2 regions of the Nocardioides sp. 616 genome follow, and region 1 is predicted to be linked to the other one. Evidence: predicted binding sites of a transcription regulator. Region 1 holds the regulator's gene; the other holds the start of a gene.

Region 1 (4,208 bases):
GGACGAGCTGGCGGTCAACGACGTGGAGCGGGCCGCGCGTCGGGCCAACAAGTACGTCGCGGACCGGGGCGGCGCCAACAGTCCCGCCGACGACCTGGCGGACGCGGCGGACGCGCTGGCGGACGCGCTGGCGATGACGCCCCCGGGCCGGATCGACCAGCGCACCGACCAGCTCTCCGACGCCCTGGTGCTGGTGCGCGACGCGGCGCGGGCCCTGGCCTCGGCCTTCGGCAAGGAGGAGGGCGGCGACGTGGACGCTGCCCGCACGCAGGCCAAGGGCATGGCCCAGGAGGTCTTCGCGACCGCCGAGCGGATGGCGGCGGGCAAGGACTCCGACGTGATGTGGCTCAACGAGGCGCGGGACCGGATCCCCGCTCGGCTGGCGATCGCGCCGCTGCAGGTGTGGGGCCAGATGCGGGACCGGCTGCTGACCGACAAGACCGTGGTCTTCACCTCGGCCACGCTGATGCTGGGGGGCGACTTCAACACGGTCGCCGGCAGCGTCGGGCTCAAGCCGTCCGAGCGGATCGACACCGGTGCGCCCGAGGTCGAGGCCGACGGCGCCCTGCCGTGGCAGGGTCTCGACGTGGGGTCGCCGTTCGACTATGGCCGCCAGGGCATCCTGTACGTCGCCCGCCACCTGCCGCCGCCGGGACGCGACGGGCTGGGCAAGGCCCAGCTCGACGAGATCGTGGAGCTGATCGACGCAGCCGAGGGGCGCACGCTGGGCTTGTTCTCCTCACGGCGGGCCGCCGAGACCGCCGCCGAGGCGGTGCGCGAGCGGCTGCCGCACCTGACCACCCTGGCCCAGGGCGAGGCGCAGCTGCCGGAGCTGGCGCGACAGTTCGTCGAGGACCCGCACACGATCCTCTTCGGCACTCTCAGCCTCTGGCAGGGCCTCGACGTGCCCGGGGAGACCTGCCAGCTGGTGCTGATCGACCGCATCCCGTTCCCGCGGCCCGACGACCCACTGATGAGTGCTCGGCAGCGCGCGGCAGACAAGGCCGGGGGCAACGGGTTCATGCAGGTCGCGGCGACCCACGCCGCACTGCTGCTGGCCCAGGGTGCGGGGCGGCTGATCCGCACCACCACCGACCGCGGCGTGGTCGCGGTGCTGGACCCCCGGTTGGCCACCGCGCGGTACGGCGGCTTCCTCAAGGCGAGCCTGCCGCCGATGTGGACCACGACCGACCCGCAGGTGGTGCGCAAGGCGCTGACCCGGCTGGCCGGCGACTCAGCTCAGTAGCCGAGGATCTGGTAGTCCCGCCGGTACATCGTCTCGACCAGGCTCCGCAGCGAGTCGGAGACCTCGCGGGTGCTGCCAGGGGAGCCGGTCTGGTTCTGGGCCACCGTCGGCACCGCCGGTGCGCCGATGCGGCGGCAGACCTCGGCGAAGTCCTCGTCGAAGGTCTCCAGTCGTCCCACGAAGTCGACCTGGCTGAGGTCGATGAGCCGGGTCTGCAGCGCGAGGTGCTGGTCGGTGCCCGGCACCTGGCCGAGGTCCTGGGCGGCCACCCAGCGGGCGAACTCCTCGACGTCCTGCATCTTGCGGTGCGTGGCCTCGTCGAAGTGGAAGTAGTTCATGTCCACGACCTTGTTGTGCCAGGCCGAGACGAACCGGTCCAACGGGTCGCGGACGAAGGCGAACTTGAAGTAGTCCCCGAACACGTCGATGGGGTAGCGGATCCGCATCGCGTGGTCCACGTCCAGGGGCACCTCATGGGTGGTGAAGTGGTGGCGGATCGTGCGGGTGGCGACCTTGGCCACCCGGAACCAGATGAACCGGTGCTGATGGCCGATGGTGAGGTTGTAGCTCAACGGGGAGAGGCGACTGGACGCGCCGCTGTGGCGGTCCAGCTCCTTGAGGAGGGCCTGGCTCTCGTCGGTCAGCTTGAACCGGTCGTCAGGCTTGGTGCGGAACTGCTCGGAGGAGAGGGCGGCGGGTTCGGCATCTCGTCGGCTTCGTCGCACCGCCGTGAGATTACACGACCCGCCGCCTCGTCTCCGGAGTGGCGACGACCCCTTGCTCAGACGCGGCGCAGGACCGCGGTGACCTTGCCCAGGATGGTGGCGTGGGTCCCGTCGATCGGCTCGTAGGCGTCGTTGTGGGGGAGCAGCCAGACCTGGCCGTCCTTGCGCTGGAACGTCTTGACCGTGGCCTCACCGTCGATCATGGCGGCGACGATCTCGCCGTTGGAGGCTTCGGGCTGCTGCCGGATCACGACGTAGTCGCCGTTGCAGATCGCGGCGTCGATCATCGAGTCACCGGAGACCTCGAGGAGGAACAGCGTGCCGTCGCCCACCAGCTGCTGCGGGAGCGGGAAGACGTCCTCGACGCGCTCCTCGGCCAGGATCGGACCACCGGCGGCGATCCGACCGACGACCGGCACGTAGCGGGCGGCCGGCGCGGCGTCGCCGACACCGGTGGGGTCGAAGATCGTCTCCTCATCGCTGCTCATGGCGCGACGGGCCGCCATCACCTCGGGCAGGAACACCTCGAGCGCCCGGGGCCGGTTGGGGTCGCGCTTGAGGAAGCCCTTCTCCTCCAGCACCTTGAGCTGGTGGGCCACGCTGCTGGAGCTGGTGAGGCCGACCGCTTGGCCGATCTCGCGCATGCTCGGCGGGTACCCACGCTGCTCGATCGCGTCCTTGATGGTGGAGAGCACCCGCTGTTGCCGCGGGGTGAGGCCGGTGGCGTCGGGAGGGCCGTCGGGCAGGGCCACAACCTTGCCCTTGGTCTCGCGCGGGTTGGCCATCCGGTGTCCTCCTGGTGTGGTGCGATCTCGGTGGTCTCACCGTAGTCGTCGCCGGACCGGAGTTCAAACATGTGTTCGAACGGCGTGTTGCCTCAGGTCTGCGGGTGCCACTCCCAGGTCACCACGTTGAACTTGGTGCGGAAGCCCAGGTCGACGTACACCTGGTAGCCCTCGTCGTTGGCGAGCACCGTGGCGGTCCGGGCCTCGGTGTGCGCGGCGCGGTTGAGCATGGTGGCGCACAGGGCCTTCGCGACGCCCCGGCCCCGGGCGTGCTCGCTGGTGCTGACGTTGGCCAGCATCACGCTGGTGCCGCGGCGGTGCATGGTGCTGGCGCCCAGCGGTTCGCCGGTGACCAGGCTCCGGGCGATGAAGAACTGGGTGTCGGCAGGGTCGAGGGTGTCGAGGAACTGCAGGTGCTCGGCCTCAGTGCCTCGGGGTAGGCCGAAGCCGGAGAACAGGATGGAGCTGACAGGTTCGAGGTGGTCGGGCCAGGCGACGTCGATGTAGACGTCGTCCGGGGTCCCGGGATCGACGGTCTCCTGCAGCGCGAGGTGCATCGCCGGGTTCTCGCGAGGCACCATCCCGGCCTGCGCCAGGGTCGCCTCCAGCGCAGGGGTGGTCGTCTTGGGGGTGGTGACCCACCGGAACGGGAGTCCGCGCTCGAGGTAGGGGCCCAGGAGTGCCGGGACGCGGGTCGGCACGTCACGCGCCGAGATGCGCGCGTGCGTGATCACGTTGCCCGCCGGAAGAGGCAGGTGCGACCAGTACAGGATCGCGTCCGGCTCGTGAGTGGTCTGGAAGACGGGGGAGAGGGACATGGCCTGTTGGAGAGCTTCGAGGTCTGCCTCGATGATCGCCATCGGCGTGGTCAGCGTGTCTCGCATGCGGGAGACGCTAGGGGGGCCGCCTAGACAGTTGCATGCCTCAAACTGATGACATCGGCGTAATCGCTAGGCAATGTCGGGTTTCGTGGTGCATTTTCCTCCCTTTCGCGGAGGATCCGCGCTCAGCGCGTAAGGACCGGCGAACCTCGCAGCCGCGACACGGTCGAACACTTGTTCGCACAGATGCTTGATTCATTCGAACATGTGCTCTAACTTCGTACATGTGTTCGATCGAACGTCTGATCGACTCCTCGCAGTCCGCAGATCAGGACTGTCGGCGGAGACCACTAGACATGAGATCAACACAAGCCAACCGGCTGACCACTTCCCCCGGAGGTCCCCATGAGCACCATGACGCTGAACCCCACCCGCGAGCTTCGCTTCGGTCGTGACCTGCCTGTGGCGGCCCGTCCTGGGTCGGGGTCCTCGAGCGTGCGCCTGACGCGTCGTGGGCGAGTGGTCGTGGTGGCCGCGATCCTGCTGACCGTGCTGGTCCTCGGGGTCTTCTTCGGTTCCCGCTCGGTCGCGACGGACGAGGCTGGTTCGCCGGCACCCACCGAGGTCGTGA
Region 2 (4,208 bases), on a different contig from region 1:
TCGAGCCTCGCTGGTCGACGGGTTCGCCGAGGTCGACGGGGGAGAGGTGTGGCTCCACCAGATCCACATCCCCGAGTACACCCAGGGCACCTGGACCAACCACGCCTCGCGCCGCAAGCGCAAGCTGTTGCTGAACCGCGCCGAGATCGCCAAGATCGAGCGCAAGGTCTCCGACTCCGGCTACACGCTGGTCCCGCTGCAGCTGTACTTCAAGGACGGGCGCGCCAAGGTCGAGATCGCCCTGGCCAAGGGCAAGAAGGCCTACGACAAGCGGCACTCTCTCGCGGAGCGCCAGGCGAACCGCGAGAAGGAGCAGGCGGTCCAGCGTCGCCTCAAGGGGTTCAAGGACTGACGTGGCGCACGAGGCTCCTGCTGGTCCCACCCCGCCAGCCACGGGGGCGGTGCTCGCCGCCGAGGCCGCGCAGGTACGGGACTGGATCCGCCGTCAGGGCCTCCCTGGACTGTTCGACGTCCACACCCACTTCCTGCCGCCGCGGGTGATCGAGAAGGTCCGGGCGCAGTTCGACAGTGCCGGTCCGCTGATCGGGCGACCGTGGCCGCTGCGCTACCGGGACACCGAGGAGGCGCTGGTCGAGGTGCTGCGCTCCTTCGGGTTGCGGCACTTCAGCGCGCTGCCCTACGCCCACAAGCCCGACATGGCGGAGTTCCTCAACGACTGGGCGGCGGGGTTCGCCAGCCGCACCCCGGAAGCGCTGCACTGCGCCACGTTCTTCCCCGAGCCGGAAGCGGCCGACTACGTGCGCAGGCGCATCGAGTCCGGCGCGGAGGTCTTCAAGGTCCACGTGCAGGTGGGCGCCTTCCACGTCACGGACCCGCTGCTGGACCAGGCGTGGGGCGTGCTGGCCGAGGCCGGGACGCCGGTGGTGCTGCACGCGGGCTCCGGCCCTATCGCCACGCCGTACACGGGGCCGGGACCGGTCGCCGAGCTGCTGGCGCGGCACCCGCGCCTGGCGCTGGTCATCGCCCACATGGGCGCCCCGGAGTACGCCGAGTTCCTGGCGCTGGCCGAGGCGTACGAGCAGGTCCGACTCGACACCACCATGGCGTTCACCGACTTCTTCGCGGGCATGGGCGGGGTGCATCCGCCGGACCTGCTGCCGCGGCTGGCGGACCTGGAGGACAAGGTGCTGCTCGGCTCCGACTTCCCGAACATCCCCTACCCCTACCTGCACCAGCTCGAGTCGCTGGAGCGACTCGACCTCGGGGACGACTGGTTGCGGGCCGTCTGCTGGGAGAACGGCGCAGCACTGTTCCAGCGCTCCTACCGGCGCCGGGCATAGCGGATGTCCCCGTTGGGGAGGCGTTTGTGCAGGTACCGGTCATCGTGGATGCGGTGATGGTGGTGGCTGCACAGCAGCACGCCGTCGGCCAGGTCGGTGGCGCCACCGGCACTCCACGGTGTGAGGTGGTGAGCCTCGCACCAGGTGGCGGGGATGTCGCAGTCCGCCGCTCGGCAGGTCTTGTCGCGCACCGCCAGGGCTCGGCGTTGCGCGGGGCTGAAGAGTCGGGCACTGCGGCCGAGGTCGAGGGGCTCTGAGGCGGTGCCGAGGACGGCGGGCACCAGCTTCGCGGTGCAGGCGAGCCGCCGGGCCTCTCCGGCGCTGATCCGCTCGCCGTTCTGCAGGGTGGCAGTCCCGAGGCCCTCCAGCAGGGCGGTCAGGTCCATGGTGAGGACCAGCGTGGTGGCGTCGCCACCGTGCAGCGGGAGCCGGCTGGGGTCGAGCCCCTCGAGGAGAGCGCAGAAGGCGCGACCGAGCCGCGTGGGATAGGGCACCTTCTCGCCCAACAGGCTGGACGCCCCTGCATTGGACGATCCTGGGCCGGGCGCTCCGCTGCCGGATGCTCCTGTGCTGGAGGACCCCGTGCCCCGCTGGCGCGGGGAGGTGAAGGCCTCGAGCGTGCTCTGGAGTCGGGTGGCGACGGACTTCGGGACCCGCGCCTTGATCAGGGCAGTGCCGTCGCCGAGGTCGCGGATCGACATCGTGCATCCGGTGCGGGCCCTACGCTCCTCGTCCAGGAGCTTCTTGCGCTCGGTGTCCTCGAAGAGGTCCGGCGCTACGACCTCGAGGATCTTGGCGCCGAGGCGCGCCAGCTCCGCAGGACCGAAGTGGCGGGCCTGGGCGACCAGGTGGGATTCGGCCTGGTGCCGGATCACGGAGGTGACTCCGCTGGCGGGGTCCGTGGGGAGGTCGTCCAGGGCGCGAGCGATGGCGTGCCCCTGGTCCGGGTTGACCCGGCCCTCGTCCAGCGCTCGGCCGAGTGCGTGCCACCGGTGCTCGATGGCGTTGGCCAGGCACTGGGTGCGCCGGTGGGTGGCTCGATGGCCGCGGGTGCGTGCGGTGAGCCAAGCCGCGATGTCGCGGTGTCCCTCCGCGTCGGCGACGTCGGCAGACGCAGCGGTGACCCGGAGCTGGAGGGCGTGCAGCCGGGTCGTGGCCTGATCCAGGGCGAGGAGGGCCTGCCGCTTCTGGGCCACGGTCATGAAGAGCGGGTCCGCGCCGGCGACATCTCGCAGCGCCGCCACGATCGCGTCGGTGCACGCCAGCACGGGGTGTTCACTCGAGGACGAAGGCTCCATGGACCGGCTCCTGGCATGACGACGACAGTGAATCCGTCGACAGCAACGGTCTGGAGCCGCGCATCATCGAGGGCCTATCCATGCCGGGAGACCGTGGTCACCCCGTCGGGCACCGGCATCCCGGTGCACTGACTTCATCGTACACATGTTCGAATAGATGCACAAGAGTTCCCCTGCCGCGCCCACGGTGGAATACCGGTCGTGCTTTGCCGGTTGGGCACCGTAGACTGCACGACACAACTCAAGAGGGGCTGATCGGTTTCGACTTGGGACGTTAGTTCCAGGGGAAGCGGGTCGAGAAGCCAGCGTCATCTCGTAAACGATCGCTGGAAAACACAGTTGCCAACTCTAATCGCAACGACTTCGCTCTCGCTGCCTGAGCAGTGATCGAAGGGTCTGACCGGGCATCCGTCTCCGTCCCGGACCCAGGCCTCATCTAGGAGACTTGCTGATCGCTTCCTGTCAGGAGGGGTGATCGGGACTTTTTCCTGACTGGGCCTGTCGGCGACGTGTCTGTGCGAGCGCCGGGGCCGAGAAAAGCGACAACACAGACTGCACCCGGAGAAGACCTGGATCGGCGCTCGAGGACCGGGGTTCGATTCCCCGCAGCTCCACCACACCACCACCACGGGGTCTTCGCAGAAGAACGCGCAGATCTTCGCAGAATTGCCGGTCCCGGTGGGTCACACCGCCGAGACGCAGCCCTCTTGAACGTGAGCCGCTTCGACACCGTCGGAGCGGCTCACGTGCGTGTTCTGCCCAGTCCGTCACAAGCAATCCGTCTGCGCCGACCTCACGCGGCGGGCGGAGCGACTGTCGCGTCGCGTCTACCTGATCGGACGAGCGCCTCGGCGATGAAGCCGGTGGCTTTCAGGTCCTCGACGAAGGTGTGCAGGAATCCGACTGTCTGGGGGCTGCGGGTCCGCGTGGTGCCCACGGCCTGCTGGATCTCCATGAAGCACGGCTCGAGCAGCCGGGTCCCGGGATAGGTGGCAACGAAGTCGACGATTGGCTGACGGATGCCGGCAGCGACCTCCAGCTGCTGCTCGGTGAACACCGAGGTGCCCTCGCTGCCGCGGACCACCTCCGCGTGCGCCAGGGTGCGGGTGAGGAACAGGTCGTAGGCGGACCCCCTCTTGACCCCGACCCGGACGCCCGGTCGGTCGACGTCGTCAGCCGAGGTGAGGGGTGAAGCGTCGGGGACCGCGAAGACCCCCTCGATAACTGCATACGGCGCGGTGAACGCGACCGTCTCCTCGCGGGCAGGGTCGACGGCAAGGAAACAGATGTCGGCCCGCCCCGTAGACATCGCCTCGAACGAGTCACGCGCCGCGTCGAAACAGATCAGCTCGACCGGGATCCCGAGCCGAGAGCCGAGCTCACAGGCGATGTCTACGGTGACGCCGCCAGGAGCGTCTGGTGTGCCTTGGGCGAGCACCGGGTTGCCGAGGTTGATTGACGCACGCAGGGTGCCGGTTGGAGCGAGTTCGTTGGTGATGTCCACGAGCCGCATGGTGCCAGCCTTGTCGCTCGTGTCCGGTGACGTTCCGGTCCGGGTGCTGTTCCGGCGGTCGGGGGTGCGGACATCCGTCTGGTCGTCCAGGCGCCC

The links. The regulator LexA, encoded in region 1, represses DNA repair genes until DNA is damaged. The targets are predictions, from matches to a motif close to TCGAACANNTGTTCGA.
Region 2: C5H89_RS14080 (HNH endonuclease signature motif containing protein) is a predicted target of LexA. The motif match lies at 2,737-2,752, and genes of this name have one in related genera.

Annotation. Positions count from the first base shown of each region.
Region 1 is NZ_POAG01000010.1:75,816-80,023, reverse strand. It holds gene C5H89_RS02305 (ATP-dependent DNA helicase) at 1-1,246, shown strand, start outside; gene C5H89_RS02300 (sulfotransferase family 2 domain-containing protein) at 1,240-1,971, opposite strand; gene lexA (transcriptional repressor LexA) at 2,028-2,756, opposite strand; gene C5H89_RS02290 (GNAT family N-acetyltransferase) at 2,849-3,640, opposite strand; gene C5H89_RS02285 (LysM peptidoglycan-binding domain-containing protein) at 3,983-4,208, shown strand, end outside.
Region 2 is NZ_POAG01000020.1:93,304-97,511, forward strand. It holds gene smpB (SsrA-binding protein SmpB) at 1-352, shown strand, start outside; gene C5H89_RS14075 (amidohydrolase family protein) at 354-1,301, shown strand; gene C5H89_RS14080 (HNH endonuclease signature motif containing protein) at 1,283-2,599, opposite strand; RNA gene ssrA (transfer-messenger RNA) at 2,847-3,216, shown strand; gene C5H89_RS14090 (transporter substrate-binding domain-containing protein) at 3,393-4,112, opposite strand.